DNA from 3 places in the Bacillus sp. TL12 genome. Region 3 is predicted to be linked to each of the others. Evidence: riboswitches for the same ligand, from Rfam matches in the RefSeq annotation. Region 3 holds a riboswitch; each other region holds the start of a gene.

Region 1 (7,181 bases), on a different contig from region 3:
TCCCGCTCGTCCCAGAAGTTGAAAAAGAAAGTATGAAAATTTTATTAGAGAAAATGGAAACGAAAGATGAGCCATTTTTATCGGATTCAAAAGAGTCATGGGAAAAACAAAATAAATGGTTGAAAGAAAAAGGCATGACAAAAGAAAGTGTTCCTGCCGATGAATTATTCGAAAACATTTTAAAGTAGGCGAATGAATATGAAAAATGAGCTCCATGTGATCTCAAATGGTCAGATGACATTCGAAGAGTTAACGAATGTAGCGATGCAAATTGAGGGTGAGATTGACTATTTGCATATTCGTGAGCGTGAGAAAAATACGAAAGAGTTGTATGAAGGTGTGGAAAGCCTTTTAAAAAGAGGCTTTCCAGCATCTAAGCTTGTGATGAACGATCGGATTGATATTGCGATTCTATTAAATATCCCTCGCGTACAATTGGGATATCGAAGTGCAGATGTTAGATTTGTGAAAGAAAAGTTTTCTTATTTGCATGTCGGGTATTCTGTGCATTCTTTGGAAGAAGCAATAGTAGCTTTCAAAAATGGTGCAGATTCCCTTGTTTATGGTCATGTATTTTTAACGAATTGTAAGAAGGGTGTTCCAGCAAGAGGGTTAGAAGAAATTTCAGATATGGCAAGGCGATTAACGGTACCGATTACAGCGATTGGTGGGATAACGCCTCAAAATGCAGCAGAGGTTCTTCGGTCTGGTGTAAGTGGTATTGCAGTTATGTCTGGAATTGTCAGTGATCGTACTCCATACGAGAAAGCAAGATTGTATAAGGAAACAATAAGAAAGTGGGCGGAAAACCATGAGTAAGATATATGATGTAGCCATTATTGGCGGTGGTGTAATTGGTAGTTCAGTTGCACATTTTCTAGCGGAAAGAGGATACCAAGCGGCGATTGTTGAGAAACAAAGGATTGCGTCTGAAGCTTCTAAAGCAGCGGCAGGTTTACTTGGTGTACAGGCGGAGTGGGATGCGTATGATCCACTATTTGAACTTGCTAGGAAAAGCCGTGAAATATTTCCACAACTTGCAGAAACGTTACGTGAAAAAACAGGTGTTGATATTGGGTATGAAGAGAAAGGTATCTATCGTATTGCTCAAACGGAAGATGAGAAGAGAAGAATACTAGATATTATGAAGTGGCAACAAGAAACAGGTGAAGAATCATATTTTATGACTGGAGATGAGCTTCGTGAAAAAGAGCCATTTCTCTCTTCATCCATTATGGGGGCTGTATATTATCCGAAAGATGGTCATGTCATCGCGCCGGAACTTACGAAAGCATTTGCGCATTCTGCAGCCGTTTCTGGAGCTGATATATATGAACAAACAGAAGTATTTGATATCAAAATAGAGAACAACCGAGTAGTAGGGATTATTACGAATGAAGGTATGATTCTATGTGAAAAGGTAGTAATTGCCGGTGGTTCATGGAGCACAAAACTCCTTCATCATTTTGATAAAGAGTGGGGTACATATCCTGTGAAAGGAGAAGTGGTGGCTGTGAAGAGCAATAAACCATTACTGAAATCTCCTATTTTCCAAGAACGTTTTTATATTGCACCAAAACGTGGTGGACGCTATGTAATTGGAGCAACAATGAAGCCTCATACCTTTAATAAATCTGTACAACCAGAAAGTATCACTTCAATACTAGAGCGTGCTTACACAATCTTACCAGCTTTGAAAGAAGCAGAATGGGAAAGTGCGTGGGCGGGGTTACGCCCGCAATCTAATCATGAAGTCCCTTATATGGGAGCACATGAAGAAATAAAAGGATTATATGCTTGTACAGGTCATTACCGAAACGGTATTTTATTAAGTCCTGTTTCTGGTCAATATATGGCAGATGTAATAGAAGGAAAGCAAGGGAATGATTTACTAGATTCATTGCTTTCAAAGTCAGTTTAGCTAAATGCAAATAAAAAACCAACTTTTTAGGTAGGAGAGAGTATCCAGCCATGCATAGAAGCGGTCAGGTCCTTTTCCTGCCCCATGCCAAATGAAAACAAAGAGAGAAGACGAGAGCAGATTACCTTTTGTTCTTCAAAGCTGTGACTTATACGCTTGAAAAACAAAATGGATTTATAGAAAGGGGATGGAAGCTTGAACTTAAAAATTAATGGTAAGCAAGTAGAGGTGCTGGGAAGTGTTAAGACAGTAGCAGAATTGCTTACGCATTTAGGATTAGATACAAAGATTGTTGTAGTAGAACGCAATGCAGATATTTTAACAAAAGAAGACCATCAGGATACATCTGTTTTTGATGGAGACCAAATTGAGATTGTAACTTTCGTAGGAGGCGGTTGATTATGTTAAACATTGGACCATTTACATTCAATTCTAGACTTTTATTAGGAACAGGGAAATTCTCAGACTATGATGTACAAAGAAAAGCAATTGAAGTATCAGAAGCAGAAATTTTAACATTTGCAGTACGCCGTATGGATATATTTGATGCACAGCAACCGAATTTACTAGAAAAAATTGATGTAAAAAAATATACATTACTTCCAAATACAGCGGGAGCGAAAAATGCTGAAGAAGCAGTTCGTATTGCAAAATTAGCAAAAGCTTCAGGACTTTGTGACATGGTAAAAGTAGAGGTAATCGGGGATGATAGAACGTTATTACCAGATCCAGTGGAGACTTTAAAAGCATCTGAAATGCTTTTAGAAGAAGGGTTTATTGTTCTTCCTTATACATCAGATGATGTTGTATTAGCTCGTAAACTACAAGAACTTGGTGTTCATGCTATTATGCCTGGTGCATCACCAATTGGTTCAGGCCTAGGTATTGTGAACCCATTAAACTTAGGCTTTATTATTGAGCAAGCAAAAGTACCAGTTATTGTTGATGCTGGTGTTGGTAGCCCGGCTGATGCTGCGTTTGCGATGGAATTGGGCGCAGATGGCGTGTTATTAAATACAGCTGTATCTGGTGCGAAAGACCCTATTAAAATGGCGGAAGCAATGAAACTAGGTATTCATGCAGGACGTCTAGGATTTGAAGCAGGGCGTATTGCACGTAAGCGCTGCGCGACGGCAAGTAGTCCTTTAGAAGGAATGAGTGTAGTTGAATAATCGATATTCTCGCCAAGAGCTATTTTCTCCAATTGGAGAAAAAGGGCAACAAAAGATAGGAGAAAAGCATGTACTAATTATCGGTGCTGGAGCGCTTGGTAGTGCGAATGCAGAGATGCTTGTGAGAGCTGGCGTTGGCCGTGTAACAATTGTCGATCGTGATTATATTGATTGGAGTAATTTACAGCGTCAGCAGTTATATTGTGAGGAGGATGTGAAAAATAATCTTCCAAAGGCTGTAGCAGCGCAAAGACGCTTGCAAGCAATTAATAGCAACGTAACTGTAGAAGCCTTTGTTCAAGATGTAACAGCCGAAGAATTAGAAGAACTTGTTACGACTGTCGATGTAATGATTGATGCGACTGATAATTTTGAAACACGTTTTATCGTTAATGATATATCACAAAAGTATTCTATTCCGTGGATTTACGGGGCGTGTGTAGGAAGCTACGGCCTTTCTTATACGATTTTACCAGGAAAGACTCCGTGTCTCTCTTGTTTATTACAATCCATCCCGCTTGGCGGAGCGACATGTGATACAGCAGGGATCATTTCACCTGCTGTATCTCTCGTTGTTTCTCATCAAGTTACAGAAACGCTTAAGATTTTAGTAGAGGATTACGAAGCACTTAGGGATGGGCTTGTATCGTTTGATGTATGGAAAAATGAATATTCATGTATGAATGTGCAAAAACTTCGAAAACATAATTGTCCTTCATGTGGTGAGAAAGCGGTGTACCCATATTTAAATAAGGATAATACGTCAAAAACTGCAGTTTTATGCGGAAGAAATACAGTTCAAATTAGACCTCCGCATAAGGAACGATTAGATTTTGAACGATATAAAGAACTGCTGCGCGATCGTGTAGCAGATTTAATGGTGAATCCATATTTACTATCGTTTTCAGTTGAAGATAAGAGATTGGTTGCATTTCAAGATGGCCGGGTTCTTGTACATGGAACAAAAGATATAGTAGAAGCAAAAACAATTTATCATCGTTATTTTGGATGAAAAAGGATGAGTGAAATGAAAGTGAATAAAGCTTTAACAATTGCTGGATCTGATAGCGGCGGCGGTGCAGGTATTCAAGCAGATTTAAAAACATTTCAAGAGCTGGGTGTATACGGAATGACAGCTATTACAGCTATTACGGCTCAAAATACACTCGGTGTGCAAGGGGTATATCCAGTTGCTCTCGAAGGCATTCAGGAACAATTAAATTCTATTGGTACAGATTTAACCCCAGATGCTGTGAAGCTTGGTATGCTATTTAGTAGCGAAATTATTAAAGTTGTTGCAGATAATATTAAAAAATTTGGTTGGAATAATATTGTACTAGATCCTGTTATGATTGCAAAAGGTGGTGCTTCGTTATTACAGCAAGAAGCTGTGCAAGCATTGAAGGAATATTTATTACCAATTGCAACAGTAGTGACTCCGAATGTACCAGAAGCTGAAGTATTAACTGGAATGGAGATTCACAATATCCAAGATAGTAAAGAAGCTGCAAAAGAATTGCATAGATTAGGAGCTAAATATGTTCTTATGAAAGGTGGACATGCAGCGTATCAAGGAAATGAAGTAATTGATCTCCTATTTGATGGTGAACAATTTATCGAGTATAGAAGTGAACGAATTGATTCAAAACAAACGCATGGTAGTGGCTGCACATTTGCATCCGCTGTAACGGCAGGACTTGCAAAAGGCTATCCAATTGAAGAGGCAGTAGGGGAAGCTAAACAATTTATTAGTATAGCAATTGAAGAGCAATTAAATATTGGAAGTGGTCATGGACCAACGAATCATTTTGCATATAAAGTAAAACTTTAATGGGTGGGGAGTTTTGTCCCCCACTGATTATTAGCCCTCACCAATCGGGGGGGAAGCCAAGGAATTCATGCATAAATATTCAGAATTTGATGAAGAAGCCAGTTTTTATAATTGGCTTTTTTATTATTTACTTTTTCCATATTTAGGAGTATTATATCAGCCAGAATCTGTTTTTTGTAACGCTGAGTTCAATTCATTTGGAGCGGAGGAACCAAATTGTGCGTGGTCACTAGGGGTGAATCTTTCATGATGAAAGTAGGGCTACTCTCAAAGTCCGAATCCGACAGCTAACTTCGTAAGCGTCTTGGGAGAGGATGGTGCATGGATGGATACATCACTTCATCGATCTGATTAGTATAGGAGAATATCAATCTATATTTGAATTCTTTTATACTAAGGAGGATGATATACATGGGTGAGGAAAAAGAATTAACACTCATTTGTGTGGGAGAAGAGGAAAAAGTAAACAGTTTACGAGAATTAGTGCCTTTTCAACAAGATATGATTATTTTTACAGTAAATGAACATGTAGCAGATGAAGTACGAGCATGTGGCTTTGAATCAACGTATTACTGCAATAAGGAACTGAATATAACAAGTATTTGTAACGGAATAAAAAAAGTAATCTTGCTAGGAGATGAACTTCCGACGGTTAGTTTCTTTACGGAGCGCATTCGCTTTTCTTTTCAAGCGCCTATTACAGTTGTTACAAGGAATAAACGATATCCAGTAAGGCTCTATGAAACAATTGGAGCTAAATTTGTAGTGTTTACGAATTGTGATAATATTTATTTTTTATTTTTTGAATAGGGCGGGGAGTGAAGATGAAGGTGTTATTACTTGGAGATATAGCAAATCGTTGGGCGGTATCAGTAGAGCGAGTTCAAGAGTTAGCCATGCAAGATCCTATTTTTCCAGATCCATATATAGTCTTGCCATCGAAAGATAATTTGTATTTAGAAGTGGATATTATTGAATATGAGAAACTGCATGCGGAGCTGTCACAAATTTATATTCGAGGGAGAAATTTACGTTCATTTTTACAAAGAGAATAAATTTTGAATGGGAAACAGAGCGAATGTTAAGTGCAATAAACTAGGCACTTATATGAATGCGCTCTTTTTCTTTCATATTTAAAAGGCTATTTTCTTGTAAAAGAAAGAAAAGACAAGAAAACAGATGATAAAATACTAATATCAAAAAATGTAAGCGTTTAAATAGTTGAATATTTTCTTATTTTAGGTAATTTTCCTCTTTACAAGTGAAATGGAGAGGAGTATATTTACATTCATAAATCATTCATAAAATTTCCAAAAACAACCTGATATCGCTGAGTCCAATTATTTGGAGCGGGGGAACCAATTTTGTGCATTGTCACTTGGGGTGAATCTTTCATTACGAAAGTAGGGCTACTCTTTAGGCCCGAATCCGACAGCTAACCTCGTAAGCGTTTGGAGAGGAGGTTTACTTTTGTGTTGTTCATTTTTGAACACTGAGTAGAGCCTCAGTGTTCTTTTTTTGATGGATTAATGGTAAAAATTAACATTTTGAAATGAGGGATTGGAATGCTAGATGTAGTGATGATTGGAATCTTTGTTGTATTAGTAGCATCGATGATAGGGCTTGCGAGCTGGTCAGATAAAGTTGTGAAAGAAGGGAAGCAATCATGATGATTGCCTTATCAGTTATTGTCGCAGCGATTACTGTGTATTTAGTTTATGCGTTATTAAATCCGGAGAAGTTTTAATTAGGGGGAATCATACATTATGATTTGGGTTGCAGTTGTCATTACAATGTTATTGTTTATTCTTGTGGCAAAGCCAACGGGTATTTATTTAGAGAAAGCTTTTCAAGGGAGTAGAAGACTAGATAAAATATTCGGGCCTTTTGAAAAGCTGATTTTCAAAATCACGGGTGTTAAGTCTTACAATCAAACGTGGAAACAGTACGCGTTATCATTAGTTGCACTCAATGGTTTTATGATTGTTGTCGTATATTTCATTTTTCGCTTACAAGGTGTATTGCCGTTAAACCCGGCGCATATTGAAGGGATGGAACCAACGCTCGCTTTTAATACGGCGATCAGCTTTATGGCAGATACAAACTTACAGCATTATAGCGGTGAAAATGGATTATCTTATTTATCACAATTAATTGGGATTACATTTTTAATGTTTACTGCGCCGGCAACAACATTAGCACTTGTAATGGCTTTTATAAGAGGATTAGCAGGTAAGGAACTTGGAAATTTTTTCGT
Region 2 (7,181 bases), 100 kb from region 3:
TATTTTTTAATTGTAAAATAGAGCTCGCAGCATATTAATTGCTGTAAACCAATTTGTATGTTATATAATATATTGGGATTACATTACAACCGTATTGGATTGTTGTGTAATCTCGTTTTTCATTTGTGTTAACTTCTGGGAAAACATTGTAAATAGGGGAAGAGATTTGAACAAATCTTTTCTCATTCTTATATGTTCCGATATGATCGTTAACTTATACATGATTTTAAAATATTGAATGAGATAGGTGGTAAAAATAAATGTTAAATACAAAACCATACAGAGTGTTACTATATTACATGTACACTACGATTGAGAATCCTGAAGAATTTGCTGCACAGCATTTAGAATTTTGTAATTCACTTGAGTTAAAAGGAAGAATTCTTGTAGCAGAAGAAGGGATTAATGGAACTGCTTCAGGTACTGTTGAACAAACAGAGAAGTACATGGAAGCAATGAAGAATGATCCACGTTTTGACGGTATCGTATTTAAAGTAGATGAAGCAGATGGGCATGCGTTCAAAAAAATGCACGTACGTCCTCGTTCAGAGCTTGTTACACTTCGCTTAGAAGATGATATTAACCCGAAAGAAATGACAGGGAAATATTTAGAGCCAAAAGAGTTTTATGAGGCGATGCAACAAGAAAACACAGTTATCATTGATGCACGAAATGACTATGAATTCGATTTAGGACATTTTAAAGGTGCAGTTAAACCTGATATTCACTCTTTCCGTGAATTACCAGATTGGATTAGAGAAAATAAAGAAGTTCTTGAAGGTAAAAAAATCTTAACATATTGCACAGGTGGTATTCGCTGCGAGAAGTTTTCAGGCTGGTTAGTCAGAGAAGGTTTTGAAGATGTAAGTCAGCTTCACGGCGGGATTGTAACGTACGGAAAAGACCCTGAAGTGCAAGGTGAACTATGGGATGGACAATGTTATGTATTCGATGAGCGTATTGGTGTACCTGTGAACCAAAAGGAACATGTAATAGTTGGGAAAGACCACTTTACAAAAGAACCATGTGAACGATATGTAAATTGTGCAAATCCAGAATGTAACAAACAAATTTTATGTTCTGAAGAAAATGAGGCGAAATATTTACGTGCCTGTTCACACGAATGCCGTGTGCACCCACGTAACCGTTATGTGAAAGAACATGAGTTAACAGAAGAGCAAGTGGCTATTGCGTTAGCAAAAATTGAAGAAGAAAATCAAGTGAAATTAGGATAATAGTTTACTTTAATAAAAACGGATCTTCTCGTAAAAGAGAGGATCCGTTTTTCATTTTTATTTAGATAATGAAAAAAATTACACATTGCTTGTTTAAAACAGCTTGCTTATATAAATCCTTAATTCCTAAAAAGCAACTATAGGTATATTCAAATATCTCATCAGAGTCATCATCTTCAACAAGTGGATAAAGTTGTTCATCCATCAAATCGTGGAAGTTATACATTTCTTTGAAATCAGGTTTTCTTAAATCTTTTATTGCCAAATAAGCTTCTTCGACTTCACTAGCTATAAGGTAAAATGTACCGAGAGTATCGTTATCGATGATGGAATCATTAAGAGGTACAACATGTCCAAGTGGTGGTTCGCCGCCGCCAACTTCACCACATAAAATAAAATGAAGTAGTTGCCAGGACTTATCGATATCTAAATCAGGTTCTTTAAAATAAATATCTAACTCCTTGTTTTGGAGTTTACTTAATTCCTCATCTGTAACTAATATATACTGTCCAATCATCCCCATAATAGCCAGCTCCTCTAAAGGTTTTGAATTTAGTATATCATTTTTTATGTAGGTATTGATTGAGGGATGGATAGAATAAGTACTTTGAAACCAAGGAGAGGAAAGGGTATTTCAACTAATTTATAAGATATGAGGGAATATAGCTTGCTTCTAGTAAATTAAAACAAGGGAAATGTTTAAATAAAAGAGTAGGCCATAAAAATTTGTGGCCTACTCTTTTTATAATCGTTCATTTAGATGCTAAAACGTAATTGTTAAAAGGAGGCTTCTGCGTTGTTTCTTCTTGAAATTTTGATTTTTATGGTAGCAGTGAAGTTTTCATATTACTGATATTTGCTAAAAAGAAGAGCAGCTACTTACTCTTGTTATAATCAGATCTTGTTAAACCGTAAACAACAGTATCTTCATACACTCCCCAGTACAAACAACTTTGTTTAAATGAACCTTCATGTTTCAACCCCAATTTTTGCATGACTTTAGAAGAGGCGGGATTTTTAGTGAAAGCATCAGCAAAAATACGATTGAGCTGTAATTCTTCAAATGCATATGTAACGATGACCTGACCAGCTTCAGTGCAGTATCCTTTACCCCAATATGATTTACCTATCCAGTATCCTAATTCTCCTTTATTATGTTTTTTATTGATAAAAAGGTATATGCAACCGATGAGTATATTTTGTTCATTAACCATTGCAAAGTGAAAACTGTCTCCCTTATCCATAGCTGTATGGGTAGAGGGAATCCACTCTTCTGCCCAGCCATCTGGATAAGGGTGAGGAATAATTGTAGTAGTTTTCACCACCTCCTTATCTCCTGCTAATTCTTGAACTTTAGCAGCATCATTTAATTCAAATGGGCGTATTGTTAATCTCTTAGATAAGAACATTGGATATTGCATTTTTTCTCATCCTTTCTAATTATACAAATCTTTACTAAGTGTATAATTCATAAATTTGAAAATTGAAATGTTACTAATCTATTCGTAAATAAAATAATGAATAATATTATATAGTCCTTAAAATGAAATTTTGTTAAAAAGTCGAATTTTCTGTTTGTTCGATAGGTCAGATGTATAATATAGTTATGCTACAAAGAAGTAAAATTTTCATGTTTGGAAAAGAGGAATTTTATATGCGTATTTTAGTATTAGGAGCTGGAGGCGTCGGAGGATATTTTGGTGGCCGTTTAGTAGAGAAAGGGGAAGATGTTACTTTTCTCGTTCGTAGTAAACGAAAACAACAATTAGAAGAAAAAGGCCTCGTTATTCGGAGTGCTAATGGGGATTTTTCATTTCAACCGAAATTAGTAACGAAAGAAGATGTCGTTTCTCCATTTAATGTGATTCTACTCTCAACAAAAGCATATCACTTAAAAGAGGCAATAATAGATTTGAAGCCGTTTGTAGGCGATAATACAATGATAATCCCATTATTAAACGGTATTGCTCATTTATCACATTTGCAACAGGAGTTTGGTGAGGAAAAAGTAATGGGTGGTTTATGTTTTATAGAGACAACTTTAAACGATGAAGGAGAAGTTGTACAAACTAGTGCTGCTGATAGACTTGTATTTGGAGAAATAAAACACCCTGATTCAGCAAGAGCAAAAAAAATTGCTAAAGTATTAACGGGAACGAAAGCGAGTTTTGTTCTAAGTGAACATATTTTACGAGATATGTGGCATAAATATTTATTTATTTCAGTAATGTCAGGTGTGACGACGTTAATGCATGCACCGATAGGTCCGATACGCGAAAGTGGTGGTGGCCGCGATTTTATTCGAAGTTTATTTGAAGAAGCAGCACAGATCATGAGGAGATTTGGAGCTCCGATTCAGGAAAATATTGTTGAGGAACATATGAAGACAATTGATAAAATTTCTTATGATATGAAGTCATCTATGCAGCGTGATATGGAAAAAGGTTCGTTCATTGAAGGGGAACATTTACAAGGATGTTTATTAAAATTAGCAAAACAATTTTGTATCGATGCACCGTTATTAAAAGTGGTTTATCAAAACTTAAAAGTATATGAAGAAATGACTTTAAATAAAGAACCGGTATAGTTTTTGTAGTACCGAAATGAGTGAAGGATAGAAAAAGTATAATTACTTTTTCTATCCTTTTTGTATTTGGCGAGTAAAAAATTAGAAAGAGCATGATTTATTAACAGGATATCATTGAGGTACTTAGATGCTAAAACGTAATGATTTTAATAATACATTTTTGTGGGGATTTGGTATTTTATTTCTTATACGTAGAGAAAATGGGTTCTAAAAGAAGGGTCCCTTGAAATATAAATGTGTTGGAAAGGAGGGAGAATAATGACTATAAGTACTTTTTTAGGGTTATTTTGGGGATGGGTCATATTAATTGTATCAGGTATTCTTTTCTTGCGTCCATCGGTGTTACGTGGATTGAAAAGGTTAGTAGTGGAAGATAGAGGATCTGGAATTATGTATGGATTTTTATCAATATTTTTAGGGTTAAGTACCGTAATTTTGCATCATGTATGGGAGTTGAATTGGCAAGGATTTGTTACACTTATTGGGTGGCTTTCGCTTTTAAAGGGAATCTATATCATTGCATATCCTGAACCTTCAAAAAAGACGGATTTTGAAGTGCGTGTATTTTCTACTCGTATAGTACTCGCTATCATTTCTGCTTTAGCCATTTGGATGCTTGTCATAATTTATATGCAATAAATTTTGATGTTTTAAAAATAAAAAGTCTGTTTTTTAAAAAAAACAGACTTTTTTCACTTGCTGATTATTGTATATTTGCCTTAATAAATTACTTATTTCTTTTATTTTCTTGTGAACAATTTCGTTCGTCAACTGTGTTTCCATATAACTTATTAATTTCTATTGTAATTTCATCTAAAAATGTATCCGATAAAAGTGGCTTCTTTTCTTCAGAAAAATCAATGCCTCCCAATCTATATTGATAAATATATTCTGTTCATTCATGTAGTGATACCATACATAATCATCATAATCTTTCTATTTCTAAAAAATTTTTGTTTACTTTTTTAAAATAAAGGAGTATTATAATCCACAGTTTCAAATTTCTAAATCGCTGAAACCGCATGGTACGGGGGACCCGTTTTTATGGATTATTGCATAATCCAAGGGGTGAATCCTTGAAAAAGGTAGGGCTACTCATAGGCCCGAATCCGACAGCTAACCTCGTAAGCGTTATATTGAGAAGGAAGGTGGAGCTTGTGCGACAAAAAATTTAATGTCTACAAGTCTATTTGTTATGGCTTGTAGACATTTTTTTATGTTCTGAAAAGATAGTTTATGAGCTTTAGCTAGCAGAGAATTGTTCGTACAAAATTATTGGAGAGTGGACAGCAGTGGTTTCATCTATAAAAAAGTTTTTAATTGGACGACCGTTAAAATCAACCGAATTAGGAGAGCAAAAACTTAATAAAACGAAAGCGTTAGCAATTTTATCCTCTGACGCATTATCATCGGTTGCATATGGTCCAGAGCAAATTTTAATCGCTTTAGCGAGCCTTGGCGCAATAGCGTTTTGGTACTCTATTCCAATTGCGATTGGAGTATTAGTGTTATTAACAGCTCTTATATTATCTTATCGACAAATCATTTTTGCCTATCCTCATGGAGGAGGAGCATATGTAGTATCTAAAGAAAACTTAGGAGTTAATCCAGGATTAATTGCTGGGGGATCTTTATTAGTAGACTACATTTTAACAGTAGCAGTAAGTGTATCGGCAGGTACAGATGCGATTACATCTGCCTTTCCTAGTTTACATGAGCATAATGTAATTATCGCGATTATATTTGTATTACTTATTACAATATTGAATTTAAGAGGAGTAACAGAGTCAGCTTCTGTTTTAGCATATCCAGTTTATTTATTTGTTTTAGCATTATTTATATTAATTGGAGTAGGAATATACAATATTGTAACTGGTCACGTTTCACCAAATTTGCATACGCCAATTGGAACACCAGTTGCTGGTATTAGTTTGTTTTTACTGTTAAGAGCATTTGCATCAGGTAGCTCTGCTTTAACAGGTGTTGAAGCAATTTCTAATGCAATTCCAAACTTTAAAGATCCAGCTCCTAACAATGCAGCAAAAACATTGCTTGCGATGGGGGCTTTACTGGCCGTTTTATTTTCAGGGATTGTTTATTTAGCTTATTATTACGGAATTACTCCTAGCAAAGAAGTAACCGTAGTTTCACAAATTGCTGAGCAAACATTTGGACGAAATTTTATGTACTTTTTTATACAAGGTACAACTGCTTTAATATTAATTCTTGCTGCTAACACTGGCTACTCAGCATTTCCTTTATTAGCAGTTAATCTTGCGAAAGATAAGTTTATTCCAAGGATGTTTACGATTAGAGGGGATCGATTAGGTTACTCGAACGGTATTATCATACTTGGTATCGCTTCTATTATTTTAATTATTGCGTTTCAAGGTCAGACAGAACATCTTATCCCGTTATATGCAGTAGGTGTATTCATTCCGTTTACGTTATCTCAAACTGGAATGGTAGTAAAATGGATACGAGAAAAGCCACAAGGGTGGATTTTGAAATTAACGATTAATTTAACAGGTGCAGTTATTAGTTTTATCGTTATGAGTATGTTCTTTTTAACGAAGTTCGCACAAGTTTGGACAATACTTGTTTTCTTACCAGCTATTATTTTTGTGTTTCATCGAATTAAGAAACATTATGATGCGGTAGGCGATCAATTAAGTCTTAAAACTTGTGAATCAATTGTTCCGATTGAAGGGAATGTAATTATCGTTCCTGTAGCCGGTATGACTCATGTAGTAGAAAATTCATTGAATTACGCAAAATCTCTTTCACCAGATCAAATTATCGCTGTATATGTTGCTTTTGAAAGAGAAGATGAAAAGAAATTTGAAGAGAAGTGGAAGAAATGGCAGCCTGACGTAAGGCTTGTTACATTGCATTCTCACTATAGAAGCATTATTCAACCGCTAACAAAGTTTATCGATACAGTGCAATATAAAGCAAGTGAGTCAAATTATCGAGTTACGGTAGTCATACCTCAGTTTATACCAAAGAAAGGTTGGCATAACATTCTTCATAATCAATCCAGTTTACTAATTCGTGCGTATTTACTTTATCGAAGAAATGTTGTGATTACGACTGTACCGTACCATTTGAAAAAATAAAGATTATAGAACAAGCAATTTCTAAGGTAGCTTTACTTATGTAGAGCTACCTTTTTTTACAAATAGGTTTTATATCTTATCTTTGTGTATCCAATCCTTATGCTAAATTTGGTATTTCGAAACTTTTTACCACTCCAAAAGTTATTCTTTCTAACCTTGTTAAAATTCCTATCTGTTTACTTTCACCAATTCTTTGAACGACCCTGGTTTTTAAAATGATTATCTACATTTTATGAATAT
Region 3 (7,181 bases):
AATTTGCTTTTGCAACCAGTCTTCCATTTTTTGAACTGTTACTGGATCTTCTTTCACTTTGTTCATTTGTTTTGTTAAAAATGGGAGAAGATACTGATCTACAAATTCTTCTTTTTTAATAGAAGCAACTACTTTTTCTTGTGCTTGTCCTAACAATTCTTTTATTTTTTCAGCAGCATTCCAATTTGTGATCCAATTTTCTTTCCACTTTTCTAGTTCTCGTAATACTGCTTCATTTTCCTTAACATTCATAAGTTCTTGACGAATTTTCATTAATATAAGCTGTCTTGTACTATTATCAGTATCCTGCAAACTACTTATGTTACTAACAACAAACTTCTGTAAAATCCCCCCAATTTTATCTTCATCCACAATATTCATGAACGATTTAAGAGTAAACTGCAAAAATCCATCTACCTTTATATTTTCCATCGCTTTCATTCCCAAGCTCCCAAGCTGATAACGCGCCTCCTCTTGGGCTGTCCACTCTTTCGCCTTGACTAACATATAATCAAGTGTTTTTTCATCATATTCCTGTACAACTAATTGATCAATTAGGACTTGCAGTATGTTTCCTGTATTAATCGTATGTAAATACGTTTTCAATTCTTTTTCAATTACAGTAGCTAACTTTTCAGTATTCATTTGAAGAATTGCTTTTTCAGCAATTGTCACAATCCCTTTTTTTACAGTATCCGATTGCATCTCTCTTTCAGCGATTTGTAACACCAATTGCGCCAACTGCATTTCTTTCACTTTACCTGTTATGCTTTCCTTCGTCAGCCACTCATTCTCTAGTGTAGAAATGAGTCCTTTTGTAACCCGTTTCCTGTTTTTAGGGAGCAGCGCTGTATGCGGAATCGGAATACCCATCGGATGGCGAAATAACGCTGTAACAGCAAACCAGTCGGCCAGTCCTCCTACTAATCCTGCTTCAAATCCACCTTGTATAATCTCTCCTGCTATCGTTCCTTGAAACGGGATTGTTGCAGCAAAGCCAACCCCCATTACTCCAAGAGAAATACCCGCTAAATATTTTGACTGTAATGACATTGTATATACACATCCTCTTATTATGTAAAATGAAGCTTCTTCATTATATTCAATACATATTCGTAACTCTTTATATTTTATAAAAGTTTATATCTATACTATAATCAACCTAGTTAAAAATAACAAAGAATTTTAGCATTTATTAGAATGACCAATTAGGTATACAGTAAATTGAACTAATTTCCATCCAATCTTAGAGGGATTCTTATTTAAATAAAAAAGATGAGGCTATCCAAGCCTCATCTTTTATTACTTTCTTTCCTCTAACGCTAAATTCAAACCCTTTTGATAATACTGCACCATCACTTCTTCAGGAACCATGCTACCACCAGTTCCCCAAACAATATGTGTACCTTTTCTTGCTTTTTCTGTTAAATAATGCTTTTGCAAATACTCTTTTTCTTCTTTACATAATTTAACCGGTCCAATCATCCCTGCTAGTGCAGAAGGCTCTAAGTAGATTTTTTCTGTATCAGCAAGCTCTTTTAACAACTTATATAACTCTTCATCGCTAACTGTGTAACTCCCACTTAAAAATGGTTCCATCGTTTTTCCAACAAATCCAGATGCTCTTCCTACCGCAAGACCATCCGCATCTGTTACATTATCGATACCAATATCTTGAACCGCAATTTTATCATGAAGCCCTGTCATTAAACCAAGTAACATACATGGTGAATGAGTAGGCTCTGCAAAGAAACAATGAACATTGTCTTTATACAATAACTTTAAGCCAAATGCTACTCCTCCAGGTCCACCACCTACCCCGCACGGAAGGTAAACGAATAAAGGATGTTCTTCATCTACTACAATCTCTAACTCTTCTAACTGCCTTTGCAATCGAGATGCTGCTACCGAATACCCTAAAAATAAATCATGAGAATTTTCATCATCAACAAAATAGCAGGTAGGATCTGCATTTGCTTGCAGACGCCCCTCTTCTACCGCTTTACTATAATCCGCTTCATATTCAATAACCGTTACCTTTTTACTTCTTAGTAAATCTTTTTTCCATTGTTTCGCATCAGCTGACATGTGAACAGTTACGTCAAAGCCTAACTTAGCACTCATAATGCCAATACTAAGCCCTAAATTGCCCGTCGATCCTACTGCAATGGAATACTTCGAGAAGAAGTCTCGGAATCTATCACTATCTAGAACGGAATAATCATCTTGCTTCGTTAGCATTCCGTGCTGAAAAGCTAATTCCTCTGCATGTTTCAACACTTCATAAATGCCGCCCCTTGCTTTTATTGATCCTGATATTGGAAGATGACTATCACATTTTAGTAATAATTCCCCTAATATAGATTGCTCATAATTTTGCTCTAAAGAACGTTTCATAGACGGTATTCTCACTAAAGGTGATTCTATAATCCCATTCGTTCCTTTCGTTTCTGGGAAAACTTTTGCAATATATGGTGCGAAACGCTTTAATCTCTCTTCAGCATCTTTTACATCGTCCCTCGTAAGCGGAGAAGCTTGTATCGCTGTTTGGAAATTTTCAATGTTCGAATTCACCCAAAATATCTCTTCCAATGAAATTAGATTGTTTAATAGTGGATATTGTTCTTTCAATTCCTCTATTCCCTTCATTTCTCTTCCTCCTCATGTCCTTGTAGCCAGTTGTATAATAAATTATAATTAAATAAATTTTAATACAGTTTAACACAAAATCATGTTTATGTTAATTTTAATTTAATTTATTTAAATATAATTAAACAAATTATTAAGGAGAATGCACCATGGAAAATATAGATATCGGTAAAAAAATCGAAAAGCAAAGAAAAGCTAAAGGATTAAGTAGTAGAGAACTAGCAAAGATGGCTGAAATTACACCATCTATGCTAAGTCAAATTGAACGTGGTTCCGCTAATCCTTCCATCCAAACATTGAAAGTATTAGCTAAATCTCTTGATGTTCCAACATTTAGTTTTTTACTAGAAGAAACAAATACAGATGATTTAATCGTACGGTCCAGTAAACGAAAAAAAATGATTATTGACAATTTATCCTATGAATCGTTATCACCAGATTTCACAGGAAGTTTAGCAACAACAATTATGACTGTTCCTCCGAACACTTCTTCCTCAGAAAATCTTTTAGAGCATAAAGGAGAAGAATTAGCATTTGTTTTAGAAGGAAGGATTACGGTGTATTTAGATGAAGTAGAGTATATATTAGAAACTGGTGATAGTGTAAAAATACCAGCGTATTTAAAACATAAGTGGATAAATAATTTTAATCAAAATGCAGTTGTCCTATTTTCAGTTACCCCGCCTATCTTCTAATACTTTCAGCTAAAAACACAGTAAAAGGGCAATACATAAGTAATATGTATTGCCCTTCTTTTTTGAAGCAACGCTATTATTATATGGTCAGATATTCGGCGATCGGTCCAAGCACGAGCACTGGCAAAAATGTTAATGCACCTACTATGCATACCGTCACAAGCAAGATTCCCCCAAATAAATGAGTGTCTGTTTGAAAAGTACCTACAGTTTCAGACATAACTTTCTTCTTTCTTAACCCAACTGCGACAGCTAACATCGTAATGAATCCCAAGTATCTACCAATATACATAACAATACCCGTTGAAAGATTCCAAAATGGTGTATTATCTTTTAAGCCTTCAAATCCAGATCCATTGTTTACAGCAGATGATGTATACTCATATATGACTTGCGTTAAACCATGAAAGCCCGGATTAGAAATAGCATCTGTGCCATATTGAGTCGAAAAGGCGATCGCTGCTGTCCCAAGAATGAGTAAAGGCTGAGATACAATTGTAATCGCGATTAATTTCATTTCTTTTCCTTCTAATTTTTTATTCAGAAACTCTGGCGTACGGCCAACCATTAACCCCGTTAAGAATACAGCAATCATCGCATACATAACGATATTCATAAAGCCGACTCCAATGCCTCCATACACAGTTCCGAAAAGCATATTGACAAGTGGAACCAATCCTCCAATTGGTGTTAACGTATCGTGCGTCGTATTCACCCCACCAGTTCCAGAGGCACTTGTAACATTGGCATAAAGAGCAGAAGAAATAACACCAAGACGTGTTTCTTTCCCTTCCATATTCCCTTGTGAACTCTCTATACCAAATTGATTTAACAGTGGATTTCCCTTTAATTGAGCAACCGCAAGTGTACTAAATCCGATAACAAAAAGAATAAGCATTGATGCGAAAAAGATTCTTCCTTGTTTTCGATTCCCAACCATTCTTCCATATACAAATGGAAAAGCCATCGGAATTAACATTTGTAGCATCATCTGCAGTACGTTACTAATCATATTAGGGTTTTCAAAAGGATGTGCAGAAACGGTTCCGAAAAAGCCTCCGCCATTGTCACCAAGCTCCTTGATAGATAGTAAAGACGCTACTGGTCCACGAGGGATCTCTTGCATTGTTCCTTCCACAGTTTTCACAGTAACTGCCGAATCAAGTGTTTGAGGTGTCCCTAACGATACAAAAAACAATGACATTACAAACGCAAACGGTAATAGCACCCTTGTGATAGCTTGTACAAAATCGACGAAGAAGTTACCTACCTTTTTTCCTGCTAATACACGAATAAATGTAATACCAATCGCCATTGAAGTAGCAGGCGCTGCAAACATCATAAACGTCACACCGGTCATTTGCGAAAAGTAAGATAAACTACTTTCTCCTCCGTAATGTTGTAAATTTGCATTTGTCATAAATGTAATGGCTGTATGAAATGCTAGAGTAGGTTCTAATCCTTCAAAATGATTAGGGTTTAATGGCAACATCCCTTGTAATCGAAATATAGCATATACGACTACAATGAAAAAGAAATTTGTCATGATTAAACAATATATATATTTTTCCCCACTTTGATTATGTCCTTTAATACCAGCTACTTTGAATAATACTCTTTCTAACGGGCCATATACTCTTTGAAAAAAATCATGCTTTTGAAAAGCATTGTATATGTAATTCCCCATAGGTTTTGCAACTAAAACGAATAGACCAATTGTAATTAGACTTGTAAGCCAATTCATTCTTTTTCCCCTCTCTTTTTAAATAACAAATTACTTTTTTATCATTAAGAGAATAAAAAGAAACACTAGGTTGCACCTAGTGTTTTTATACACACAAGTCCCCCCTCTCAAAACGCTGACGAGGTTAGCTGTCGGATTCGGACCTTGAGAGTAGCCCTACCTATAAAAGGATTCACCCCTAGTGACAAATGCACAAATTTGGTTCCCCCGCTCCTGAAGTGGATTAAGCGATTTATTATTTGGCTGTAAAATCCCTATTGAGCTATTCTGATTGTTAATATACTCCTCTAAATGATGGTTGTAAAGAGAGATAAAGTGAAACTTTAATTACTGGGGGGTTCTTCATCCCCCACTGATTATTACCCCTCACCAATCGGGCTTTTATGGGTAGCCCTACCCACCTAACTTCTTTTCTCTTGCTGAACTTTCAGGTGGGGGCTTACTGCCTGTTAATGCGGGATAAAACAAAAAGATATCAATTCTTACAATCTATAAAAATGATAAAAGCAGCAATGTATGAACAACCGTTCGTACATTGCTGCTTTTATTTTTTTGGAAGTAATACAACCCCTATACTAATCACACCAAAACTATGTATCTGCTGCATAGACAGACCAAATAATAACGGAACTTGCTCACTTATAAGCGAAATAAAAATATGGGCAGTTCCTTCTACAATTAGAAAATAACTTATGTATTTTCTAGTCCCTAGTCTCTCTTTTTGCCCCCACAACCATCCCATTATACAAATTGCTATAATGATTTCATACATGTATATAGGATGATAAGAAAACTTTGAATCATAAAGTTTCATTCCCCACGGCATTGTTGTCTGTAAACCAACCTTTTGATGGAATAAAAAATAGAAAATGATGATGCTTCCTATTCCAAATGGAAGTATGTCTAATAAAATAGAAAGCGAGTAATCAACCTTTTTACTGCGCCATACAATATATCCGCTTGCAATGAAACAACCAATTATAATGTGCTGAGTACTCCCTACAGCTAATAACGCTTGCCATGGCGATTGAAAAGCCCACCCTGGATTCAAAATTACTGGTGCGAATTTCCATGTTAAAATGATGATTAAAAATCCATTTGTTACGGCATCCATCATTCTGTCATATAAAAGACCTTGACTTTTCATTTTTAATTTCATGAACATGAGTCCAAACAAACTTCCCACTATGGGAGAAATCGGCTGTATTTTTACCATCCAGTCCATCATTATCTTGATGTCCCCTTTTACTTCTTAATTAATTGCTTAAATTTCTTTTCCAATTGATCCGGAGGTAATACTCCGCGCACTTGTTCTACAATGATGCCGTCTTTATCAACAAAAAACGTTGTTGGTAATGAAAAAATTTTATAATCAAGTCCAGCTACCCCATCCATATCTAGTAAAACAGGAAACTTAAATCCGAAACGATCCGCAAATGCCTTTGCCTCTTGTACTGGATCACTAACCGTTGCATTCACCGCAAAAATTTCGATTTCTCCTTTATATTTATCATAAAGATGTACTAAGTCCGGTGCCTCCATTTCACATGGCCCACACCACGATGCCCAAAAGTTAATAATATACGGTTTCCCTTTTGCATCATTTAATGAATAAAGCTTTCCATCTAGTCCTTTAAGTGTAATTTTCGGTGCCTTAAATCCTACTTGAGGCAATACTTCTTTCTCTTGCAGTGCCGATTGTTTCGCTTTCCTTCCTTTTTCTTCTTGCTTAGAATTATAAAAGTTAACTCCAGCCCAAATAAGTGCTCCAGCCAGTATAATTGCAATTAGTTTTTTCACGTTCTTTCCCCCTATTTTTAAAATCCTGTAAATCCATCAAATAATCTGATAAAGAATGCTGTTATTTTCGTCATTTGGTTCGTATAAAGTAAAATACCTGTCAAAACCATCATGCTACCGCCAATTTTCATCATGACACCCGCATATGTAACAATCCATTTGACCTTACCTATAAAAAATGCCATGACAAAGAACGGAACCGCAAATCCAAGTGTATAAGCTGTAATATAAAGAAGCGCCTCATCTGGGTTAGTTGCACCGAGCATTAATACTGCAGAGAATATTGGTCCCAC

Evidence for each region. A riboswitch is a leader RNA that binds a small molecule or an ion and turns the genes downstream of it on or off. The one in region 3 is predicted to bind cyclic di-AMP.
Region 1: another riboswitch for cyclic di-AMP. It lies ahead of LOK41_RS21580 (hypothetical protein); the one in region 3 lies ahead of kdpA (potassium-transporting ATPase subunit KdpA).
Region 2: another riboswitch for cyclic di-AMP. It lies ahead of LOK41_RS03950 (APC family permease); the one in region 3 lies ahead of kdpA (potassium-transporting ATPase subunit KdpA).

Annotation. Positions count from the first base shown of each region.
Region 1 covers NZ_JAJJBY010000030.1:41,611-48,791, reverse strand. Annotated here, with positions in the region: gene LOK41_RS21615 (ABC transporter substrate-binding protein) at 1-188, shown strand, start outside; gene tenI (thiazole tautomerase TenI) at 199-819, shown strand; gene thiO (glycine oxidase ThiO) at 812-1,921, shown strand; gene thiS (sulfur carrier protein ThiS) at 2,117-2,320, shown strand; gene LOK41_RS21595 (thiazole synthase) at 2,323-3,093, shown strand; gene LOK41_RS21590 (thiazole biosynthesis adenylyltransferase ThiF) at 3,086-4,105, shown strand; gene thiD (bifunctional hydroxymethylpyrimidine kinase/phosphomethylpyrimidine kinase) at 4,112-4,924, shown strand; cyclic di-AMP (ydaO/yuaA leader) riboswitch at 5,095-5,242, shown strand; gene LOK41_RS21580 (hypothetical protein) at 5,336-5,734, shown strand; gene LOK41_RS21575 (hypothetical protein) at 5,749-5,979, shown strand; cyclic di-AMP (ydaO/yuaA leader) riboswitch at 6,243-6,388, shown strand; gene LOK41_RS21570 (hypothetical protein) at 6,490-6,594, shown strand; gene kdpF (K(+)-transporting ATPase subunit F) at 6,591-6,671, shown strand; gene kdpA (potassium-transporting ATPase subunit KdpA) at 6,691-7,181, shown strand, end outside.
Region 2 covers NZ_JAJJBY010000003.1:65,756-72,936, reverse strand. Annotated here, with positions in the region: gene trhO (oxygen-dependent tRNA uridine(34) hydroxylase TrhO) at 261-1,235, shown strand; gene LOK41_RS03975 (YfbM family protein) at 1,297-1,758, opposite strand; gene LOK41_RS03970 (GNAT family N-acetyltransferase) at 2,111-2,656, opposite strand; gene panE (2-dehydropantoate 2-reductase) at 2,890-3,822, shown strand; gene LOK41_RS03960 (hypothetical protein) at 4,081-4,461, shown strand; gene LOK41_RS03955 (hypothetical protein) at 4,550-4,693, opposite strand; cyclic di-AMP (ydaO/yuaA leader) riboswitch at 4,823-4,968, shown strand; gene LOK41_RS03950 (APC family permease) at 5,115-6,941, shown strand.
Region 3 covers NZ_JAJJBY010000003.1:169,776-176,956, forward strand. Annotated here, with positions in the region: gene LOK41_RS04420 (DUF445 domain-containing protein) at 1-1,053, opposite strand, end outside; gene LOK41_RS04425 (D-serine ammonia-lyase) at 1,303-2,649, opposite strand; gene LOK41_RS04430 (helix-turn-helix domain-containing protein) at 2,799-3,344, shown strand; gene kdpA (potassium-transporting ATPase subunit KdpA) at 3,424-5,088, opposite strand; cyclic di-AMP (ydaO/yuaA leader) riboswitch at 5,186-5,328, opposite strand; gene LOK41_RS04440 (prolipoprotein diacylglyceryl transferase family protein) at 5,633-6,316, opposite strand; gene LOK41_RS04445 (TlpA family protein disulfide reductase) at 6,334-6,888, opposite strand; gene LOK41_RS04450 (cytochrome c biogenesis CcdA family protein) at 6,906-7,181, opposite strand, start outside.